DNA from 2 places in the Endozoicomonas sp. SESOKO3 genome. Region 2 is predicted to be linked to the other one. Evidence: riboswitches for the same ligand, from Rfam matches in the RefSeq annotation. Region 2 holds a riboswitch; the other holds the start of a gene.
The links. Region 2 has a riboswitch for thiamine pyrophosphate ahead of thiC (phosphomethylpyrimidine synthase ThiC). Riboswitches for the same ligand answer to the same signal wherever they lie in the genome.

Region 1: another riboswitch for thiamine pyrophosphate. It lies ahead of thiD (bifunctional hydroxymethylpyrimidine kinase/phosphomethylpyrimidine kinase); the one in region 2 lies ahead of thiC (phosphomethylpyrimidine synthase ThiC).

What each region holds. Positions count from the first base shown of each region.
Region 1 covers NZ_JAHHPR010000736.1:3,061-7,275, reverse strand. The annotation lists gene KDK18_RS12980 (HAD family hydrolase) at 1-461, shown strand, start outside; gene KDK18_RS12975 (hypothetical protein) at 630-1,184, shown strand; gene thiD (bifunctional hydroxymethylpyrimidine kinase/phosphomethylpyrimidine kinase) at 1,252-2,070, opposite strand; TPP riboswitch at 2,068-2,170, opposite strand; gene mutM (bifunctional DNA-formamidopyrimidine glycosylase/DNA-(apurinic or apyrimidinic site) lyase) at 2,324-3,139, opposite strand; gene KDK18_RS12960 (MATE family efflux transporter) at 3,340-4,215, shown strand, end outside.
Region 2 covers NZ_JAHHPR010000792.1:3,825-8,039, forward strand. The annotation lists gene KDK18_RS14025 (DUF2608 domain-containing protein) at 1-831, opposite strand, end outside; gene thiC (phosphomethylpyrimidine synthase ThiC) at 946-2,673, opposite strand; TPP riboswitch at 2,760-2,864, opposite strand; gene KDK18_RS14035 (phosphohydrolase) at 2,931-3,599, opposite strand; gene KDK18_RS14040 (phosphodiesterase) at 3,596-4,215, opposite strand, start outside.

The DNA of each region.
Region 1 (4,215 bases), on a different contig from region 2:
CTGAATCAAGAGCTGAAGAAATTGCCGGTGACCTGATGCGGGAGTTTATGGAGTGGCGTCATGATGTGAAATGTTTTCCGGAAGTTCAGCCGGTTCTCTCTCACCTGTCAGCAGACTACACTCTGGCTGCGGTCACTAATGGTAATGTCGATGTAGAGAAATTATCGGTCAGTGAGTTTTTTGATTTTGCTCTCAAGGCAGAAGATTACAACAGTCTGAAACCGGAACCGACTCTATTTTTGAAAGCCATGGAACGTGCCGGAGTTACTCCGGACGAGACCCTTCATGTAGGAGACTGCCTGAAAGCCGATGTGGCAGGTGCCGGAGCATTGGGAATTGGTACCGTCTGGTTTAATCCTGCTGATAAGGCATTCAGTGGCGATCGCAGACCTGATTATGAAATTCGATCACTAACCGGTCTGCTCAGAGTTTTGGACAAGGATCTTCAGCCAGAATATTAAATACCTGACCAGTTAGTTTTGCCTGACGGGGCAGGTGTTTAATTCCGTCTATTGCCAGGATCAGAGGCAGTGAGACAGTGCTGTCCTCTGGTATTTTTTGTCAGGCATCTCTGGGACTTAATATATATTTCATTGATCTATATGTTTTTCGATACCGGGGAACTGACAATGAAACTTAAATATGCAGCTTGTATAGTAATACTTCTGTCTTTTACTTGTTTGCACGCTGATGAAGTAGAAAAACAGATAATAGGCACTTGGCTTGTCAGAGATAATTCACCTGTTAAGAAATATATAACTTACCACCCACCTCGTCGCACTACAAACCCGACAAAGTTTCGAATTAGAGGTTTCAGAGAATACTGTAGTCGGGACGTATTATACGGCAGATATGATGTAGTTATGGACATTCCGGGACTTAGTCATAAAGTAATAGGTATTTCTGGTGTATGGTTTTTCCCGAGAGACTCAGAGGAAAAGTTGATCTTAGACTATGGCTGCAAAGACGCTGATCCAGATAATATTAAACCACGCCCAAACGAATGTATTTGCCCGCCTGATGGTTTTTTAGCTACTACCAGAATTCTAAAAGCTGATGATAAGGAATTTATCTACGAAGAATACAATCCAGAAAGTAAGGTATTTGACAGAAACAACGCTGTAAGAGTTCCAGTGCAGTCACTGGAACAGATAAAGCAACTACCGTATCACGATGAAATCTGATTTACTTTTTTGATGCCAGACAGGCAAAGCAGCATCTCTTACTGCGACATCAAACATTCAGACCAGATCACCAGATTTTGTAGAAGTGGTGTACAGGTCCGTTGCCTTGGCCTATGTTCAGCTGATCGGCGTGGGCAATGGCTTGCGCAATGTATTTTTTAGCCTCTGGGATGGCTTCTCTCATGGTGTAACCACGAGCCAGTAATGCGGTAATGGCTGAGGACAATGTACAGCCTGTACCGTGAGTGTTACTGGTGTTTATCCAGTTGGATTCCAGTCGGTGCAGAGACGTACCGTCGTGATAAAAATCGACGGCCTTATTATCACTATTGTCGCCACTCAGGTGACCACCTTTCAGAAGGACCGCTTCAGAGCCCAGCGCCAGAAGAGGCTCAATCATATCGATCATCTGGTCGGGATTTTTGGGCAATGGACGATCAAGCAGCACCGCAGCTTCATGCAGGTTGGGTGTGATCAGGCTGGCTTTGGGAATCAGTGATTGCCTGAGGGTCTCAATAGCGGCCTGTTGTAGCAGAACATCACCGCTGGTAGCCACCATTACAGGGTCAACCACAAGATAAGCCGGACCGAAGTGAGTCAGAGTATCCGCTACCGTCGTGATAACATCTGGCTGGCTCAACATGCCCACTTTTACGGCCCTGATAGCGAGGTCCGAGAATACTGAATCCAGCTGTTGACGGACAAAGGCGGGTTCAACGTCAAGGATACCCTGAACGCCCTGAGTATTCTGGGCAGTCAGAGCGGTAATGACACTGCAGCCATAAGCGCCCAGTGCTGAAAAGGCTTTCAGGTCTGCCTGTATACCGGCACCACCACCACTGTCTGATCCGGCAATGGTAAGGGCGACAGGCGTCTCATTAGTCATCGTCATTGTTCGGTTTCCTACGCCGGCATCATCCGGTTCAGGTTCAATGGGTCTCTCTCAGTCCGGGAAACATTCATCCCGGACACCCCAACCAGCGGTGCGAGTCTATTTTGTTTCTATAGTGATGTCTATTGCTCAAAAGGCCCGTTACATCCCCGCTCAGGAAATTTTGGCTGATAGTGAAGGAAGAAGCGGTGTATTTCCCGAAAGTCATGCTCCTGATCGCCAGTCATCATCATGTTCTTTCTTTGGATTACCGCTGGCATCTTTTACAGTAGCAGGTACAGCGATTACCCAGCCGGATCTCAACTATCGGTGTTGAGCAATGAACGCAGGGTTCCCCCTTGCGTCCATAAACAGCCAGTTCTTGTTTGAAATAGCCTGGCTTGCCGTCACCCCCGACAAAATCCCTCAGGGTGGTTCCACCCTGCTCAATGGCTTTTGCCAGAGTCTCTTTGATGCTTTCGGTCAGTCGCTCGTAGCGGGCTCTGGAAATTTTTCCGCAGGGCCTGTCAGGCCGGATACCTGCTTTGAACAGGGCTTCGTTGGCGTAGATGTTCCCGACCCCGACGACCACATGGTTGTCCATGATGAACGTTTTTACCGGCTGTTTTTTTCCCCGGGATTTGAGATGAAGCCTACGGGCTGTGAATTCATCACCGAGAGGTTCCGGACCGAGTTTGCTTAACAAGTCATGTTTCATGATATCGTCGTCGACCCACAGAACCGCCCCGAACCTCCTCGGGTCGGTGTATCTCAGCGTTATCCCATGACTGAAAACCAGGTCGATATGGTCATGTTTCCGGGCTTCCTGTGGTTCTTTCAATATGCGCAGGCTTCCGGACATCCCCAGGTGAACCAGCAGGGTTCCAGCGTCGGTTCTGATCAGAAGATACTTCGCTCGTCTTGCGACAGAACGGATAACCCGGCCAGATAAATGCTGCTTTAAATGTTCCGAAACCGGCCAGCGCAGTTGCGGATTGCGGACGATAACATCCGACACGGTCTGACCTACAATATGAGGTGCAATGCCCCTGCGGGTCGTTTCAACTTCAGGTAATTCAGGCATCCACCGACAGTAGCAAATATGTCGTCAAAAGGCGATGTGATCGGCCTCTGATGGCAAAGGAAATAAGTAGAAATCCCGCGCCGGACCCCAGAAAGTAACGGCAAATTAGCCATATCAAATGCTGTCATGTGACTGATAAGATGGTTCCACTTTTATCCCGGTTCAGTTTTGGTAAAAGCACACCATAGCAGTGAGAGAAAATGACAGCCAACCCAACTTTATACCAACGATATTCCAGGGAACTTAGAGAACTTATTTATTTATCAGCCCCGATTCTGGGTGCGCAACTGGCGACCACTGGCATGGGCTTTGTGGATACCAGTATGGCGGGTCAATATTCTGCACAAGATCTGGCGGCAGTAGCCATTGGCTCCAGTATCTGGGTCCCGATTTATCTGTTAATCAGGGGTATCCTAATGGCGACGACACCGACAGTCGCCCATCTGTTTGGCGCCCAAAAAGTTGACCTGATTGCTTCACCGGTTCGACAGGCCATGTGGCTTTCTCTGGCGTTAAGTGTGGTCGGCATGGTCTTGATGATGAACCCTATGCCACTGCTCAATGTTCTGGAAATCAATGCCGAAATGGCTGCTAAGACGGAAGCCTACCTGGAAGCATTGGCCTGGGGGGTACCCGGCATCTGTTTATATCAAACCATGGTCAGCTATTGCGAAGGGCGCGCTATTACCAAACCGGCCATGCTCATCAGCTTTGTCGGTTTGTTGATCAACATTCCGGTTAATTATGTATTGATCTATGGCAAATTCGGCTTTCCTGAAATGGGTAGCGTAGGCTGTGGTTATGCAACAGCCATTTGCTTTTGGATCATGTGCCTGTTGATGTTCTGCTATACCCGGTTCAATCAAAAGCATACAGAAGTGAATCTGTTTGATCGCTTTGAATGGCCTGCAATGAGCCGTATTGTTATTCACCTGAAACTGGGTGTCCCCATCGGTCTGGCCATCTTTTTTGAAGCCAGTATCTTCTCGGCAGTGGCTCTGGTCATCGGCAAACTGGGAGCAGTGACCGTCGCAGGTCACCAGATTGCATTGAATCTCGCCAGCATGGCCTTTATG
Region 2 (4,215 bases):
CTTCTCTTTTAATTTCGGTGGCGTATTTGGAGACAATCGTTGAGGCTGCTTGACATTATCAAGTGCATGACTAAAGCCGGCTTGCTTCCGATCCTGTCTGGTATGTTGAACGCCTCTGGGTGGGTTTGCCTTGAAATAATCAATAGCACGATCCATCATGCCAAAATGCAGGTCCAGATCACCCGTATGCGGTGAGGTGAAGACTCTTTTCCCTGATGCATTCGCTCTTGCGTGGGGCAAGGCCAGGTCATAAGGCTTCTCTTCATCAGGAGCCCGGTGTCTTGCACATTGAATCCGGATATCCACTTTCTCGGATTCCATAAAGTCCCTTAAATGGGCTTCCCAGTCACCCCCGTCTCTGCTTTTAGTGGTCAAACAGAACATTGTTATCAGGTTTTCAACTGCTGCCTGTATTTCATCCTCTGGCGCTTTGTTCAGGAGCAACTGAACCAACTCAACCTCAGCCTCATGCAACACCGTCAGACTCGCCTGATTTACCGCTATAAACTCATCATTCCACTCACTGGCTTTTCTTGGCGTGGCCGGATTTGTGATTGACACATCTCTTTTGAACAGCGGGGTTGCAGACCCGGTGGCCGTTTGTACTATACGACTAACACCCTGCAACTCCGGCTTATCCATGAGTTCGTTCTCTCGCTCGTAATAAATTTTTACGGAGCGACAAAAAGCAGTGTACTTATCAGACGGCCCCCGAACCCAACCGACTTTTTCCGATGACAATTGCCCCCTATCAAGGATGGGGTACTGGCCTGCAGCGTCTTTACGGGATTGAAAGAAACTCAGAAATGATTGAGGAGAAAACGGAACCACTATGACCTCCTGGATTGAGCAAAGCACTCCCAAAAGATTAGCAAGCAGTGGTGACGTCATATATTCGACAGGTCAGAAGGAGTCAGCCAGACGACTGACTCCCAGCGTTTATTTTCAGGCAGTTTCTTCCAGTTCGCGAACATCCTGAGTCATCCGCATGGGACAGAAATCAGGTCCGCACATGGAGCAGAACTCTGACTCCTTCGCACCTTCCTGAGGTAATGTCTCATCGTGATAGGCTTTTGCCGTATCGGGGTCCAGAGCCAGGTTAAACTGATCCAGCCAGCGGAATTCAAAGCGCGCCTTGGACAAAGCATTATCACGAATCTGGGCACCGGGATGACCTTTGGCCAAATCAGCAGCATGAGCGGCAATTTTATAGGCAATCAGACCTGCTTTTACATCATCTCTATCAGGCAGACCGAGATGCTCTTTGGGTGTGACATAACAAAGCATCGCACAGCCATACCAGCCGATCATGGCAGCTCCGATACCTGAAGTAATGTGGTCATAGCCCGGTGCCACATCAGTCGTCAGAGGCCCAAGGGTATAGAAAGGCGCTTCATGACAGTGCTCCAGTTGCATCTCCATGTTTTCCTTAATGAGGTGCATGGGCACATGGCCCGGTCCCTCAATCATGACCTGAACATCGTATTCCCAGGCAATTTTTGTCAGTTCCCCAAGGGTTTTCAGTTCGCCAAATTGCGCTTCATCGTTGGCATCGGCGATACAACCAGGTCGCAAACCATCACCCAGAGACAGGCTGATATCGTACGCCTGACAGATCTGACACAGCTCACGGAAATTGTCGTAAAGGAAATTCTCGGCATCATGCATCTCTGCCCACTGCCCCAGAATACCTCCCCCCCGGGAAACAATACCTGTCACCCGGTTTCTGGTTTTAGCAACATGTTCCCTGAGGACACCGGCATGGATCGTCATGTAATCCACGCCCTGTTCTGCCTGCTCGATGATGGTGTCCTTCATGACTTCCCAGTTCAGGTCTTTCACCTTGCCTTTGACCTTTTCCAGAGCCTGATAGATAGGCACCGTACCGATAGGCACTGGCGAGTTCCTGATAATCCACTCACGGGTTTCATGGATGTTCTTGCCTGTGGATAAGTCCATCACCGTATCGCCACCCCAGCGAACAGACCAGAGCATCTTTTCAACTTCTTCTTCAATGGAAGAGGTCACCGCAGAATTACCAATATTGGCATTGATCTTCACCAAAAAGTTACGCCCGATAATCATGGGCTCGGACTCAGGGTGATTAATGTTGGCCGGGATAATGGCCCGCCCTTCAGCGACTTCCTTTCTGACAAACTCTGGAGTGATGTGAGAGCCTTCGGTACGCCCCATATTCTCACGAATCGCAATAAACTCCATTTCAGGAGTGATTATCCCCTGTCTGGCGTAATACAGCTGTGAGACATTTTGGCCCGCCCTGGCTCTGCGGGGCGTTCTCAGTGCTTTGAAGCGAATCTCCTGCAGACGCAGATCAAACTGACGGGAGCGGGCAAATTCTGAGGACCGATCGTTGAGCAGCTCAGTATCAGCTCTTTCTTCAATCCACTTTGAGCGCAAACCCGGCAAGCCCTCATTCAAATCATGAGGAACACCACTCTCCGTGTAGCTGCCCGACGTATCATAAATCCGAACCGGTTCATTCTTGCCGCCACCAAAACGCTCAGGGGTATCGTGCAGATGAACTTCTCTCATACCGACACGAATGTCTTCGCGACTGCCTGTTACATAGGTTTTTTGGGAGTTGGGAAAGGGGCGACAGGCGTCCATCAGTAACTGCCGGTCAAAACCGGACGCATTTTTCTCGCAAGCCATCGTTTCAGTATCCTTCACGTTGAGTTCATGACTGTTTTCCAGTTCAAGACTGTTTTCCAGTTCACGACTGTTTCGAAATAGCTTGCCGGATAGGCCATCTTGTTCCCTTCGCAGGTATTAACCTGAGCAGGTTCTACGGATTCCGAAAAAAAAACTTTCGGTCTCAGCCCGTGGCGCTCCGACAAGATTGCCGGAAAGTATAAGCAGATTGCTAAGAGGTTAATAGTACAAAGATACAAAAAAAACCAAGACTTTATTTAGCTGTAGTCGCCTGAAAGCTCCTTACACAGCTGAGTTCGGAAGGACTGCAAAAAGTCGCTGTGACGAACTGCCATGTTGCGCCCGGGCTCTGTTTTCATGGTCTTCTGAATCTGCAAGAGCTTGATTTCAAAATGATCCAGTGAGTACTGACGATCGTTCAGTGTCCTGTTTTTCCCCATAGGGTCTTCGGGATCAAACAGTTTCTGGCCCAGCTTGCCACCCGTATAAAAACAACGGGCAATGCCAATCGCCCCAAGGGCTTCCATCCTGTCCGCATCCTGAACCACTTCAGCTTCCAAAGTTTCAGGGGGGATGTTAGCGGAATAACTGTGAGTTTTTACTGCATGACACACGGCAGCGATCAGGTCTTCAGGAAACGCCAGAGATTTCAGGCAAACTTCAGTCTCTTCAGCCGAAAGGGTGGAAGCTTTCGAGCGCTCCGGATGGTTTTTTGGCAACACAACAATATCGTGAAAATAACAGGCAGCAAGAACCACCAGCCGGTTAATGTCAAAATGGCCTTCATCCATCAGCTGTTGTGCCGTTTTCCAGACCCGCTGAAAGTGGGAAATGTCGTGAGAGGCATCCTCGCAATCCCGGTCTTGCAGAAATTCTACAAAACGTTTTTCCCAGTTTTTCAGAAGTGCAGGTTCATTAAATTTCATAATTCAGGGTCCAGAGGCTTTTGATAGCGCTGACAGGCTCTGCTGTTAATAGTGGGAGAATCATGCAAAAAATTGTGAGTGTGGACAACCAGTCTGTCGGGATGAATATCTACCAGGTTATAAACTGGAGGCTCTGGCGAAACAGAGTCAGGCTTGGGGTTATCAAAATTAAAAGGTGTCTGATGAACCAGAGAAGGTGGGCATGAAAAGCTGATTCCCTGCCAATGACCCGAAACAGAGCGGTGCAAATGACCGAAAAACAAATGCCTGATCCATTCTTTGTGGGGCTGAATCATTGACCTGAGTGCTTCTGAATTGACCAGATTGTCCCTGTCCATGCTTGCCAATCCCGTTTCAAATGGAGGATGGTGCATAAACAGACAAACCGGTTTGTTTGCAGCTTCCAGTTCATGCTTCAGCCATGCCAGTCTTTGCTCGCAGAGAACCCCACTGCGTTTTCTGTCATCCAGCGTATCCAGACAGATCAGGTTGACCAGTTCTGTCTCAACCGTAAATTGGATAAAGCCCTCCTGCTGCCTTGGATGGTTTGGGAAAACATCCAGAAAATTTTGTCTGTGATCATGATTGCCCATCAGGCAGTAAACCGGGAAAGACA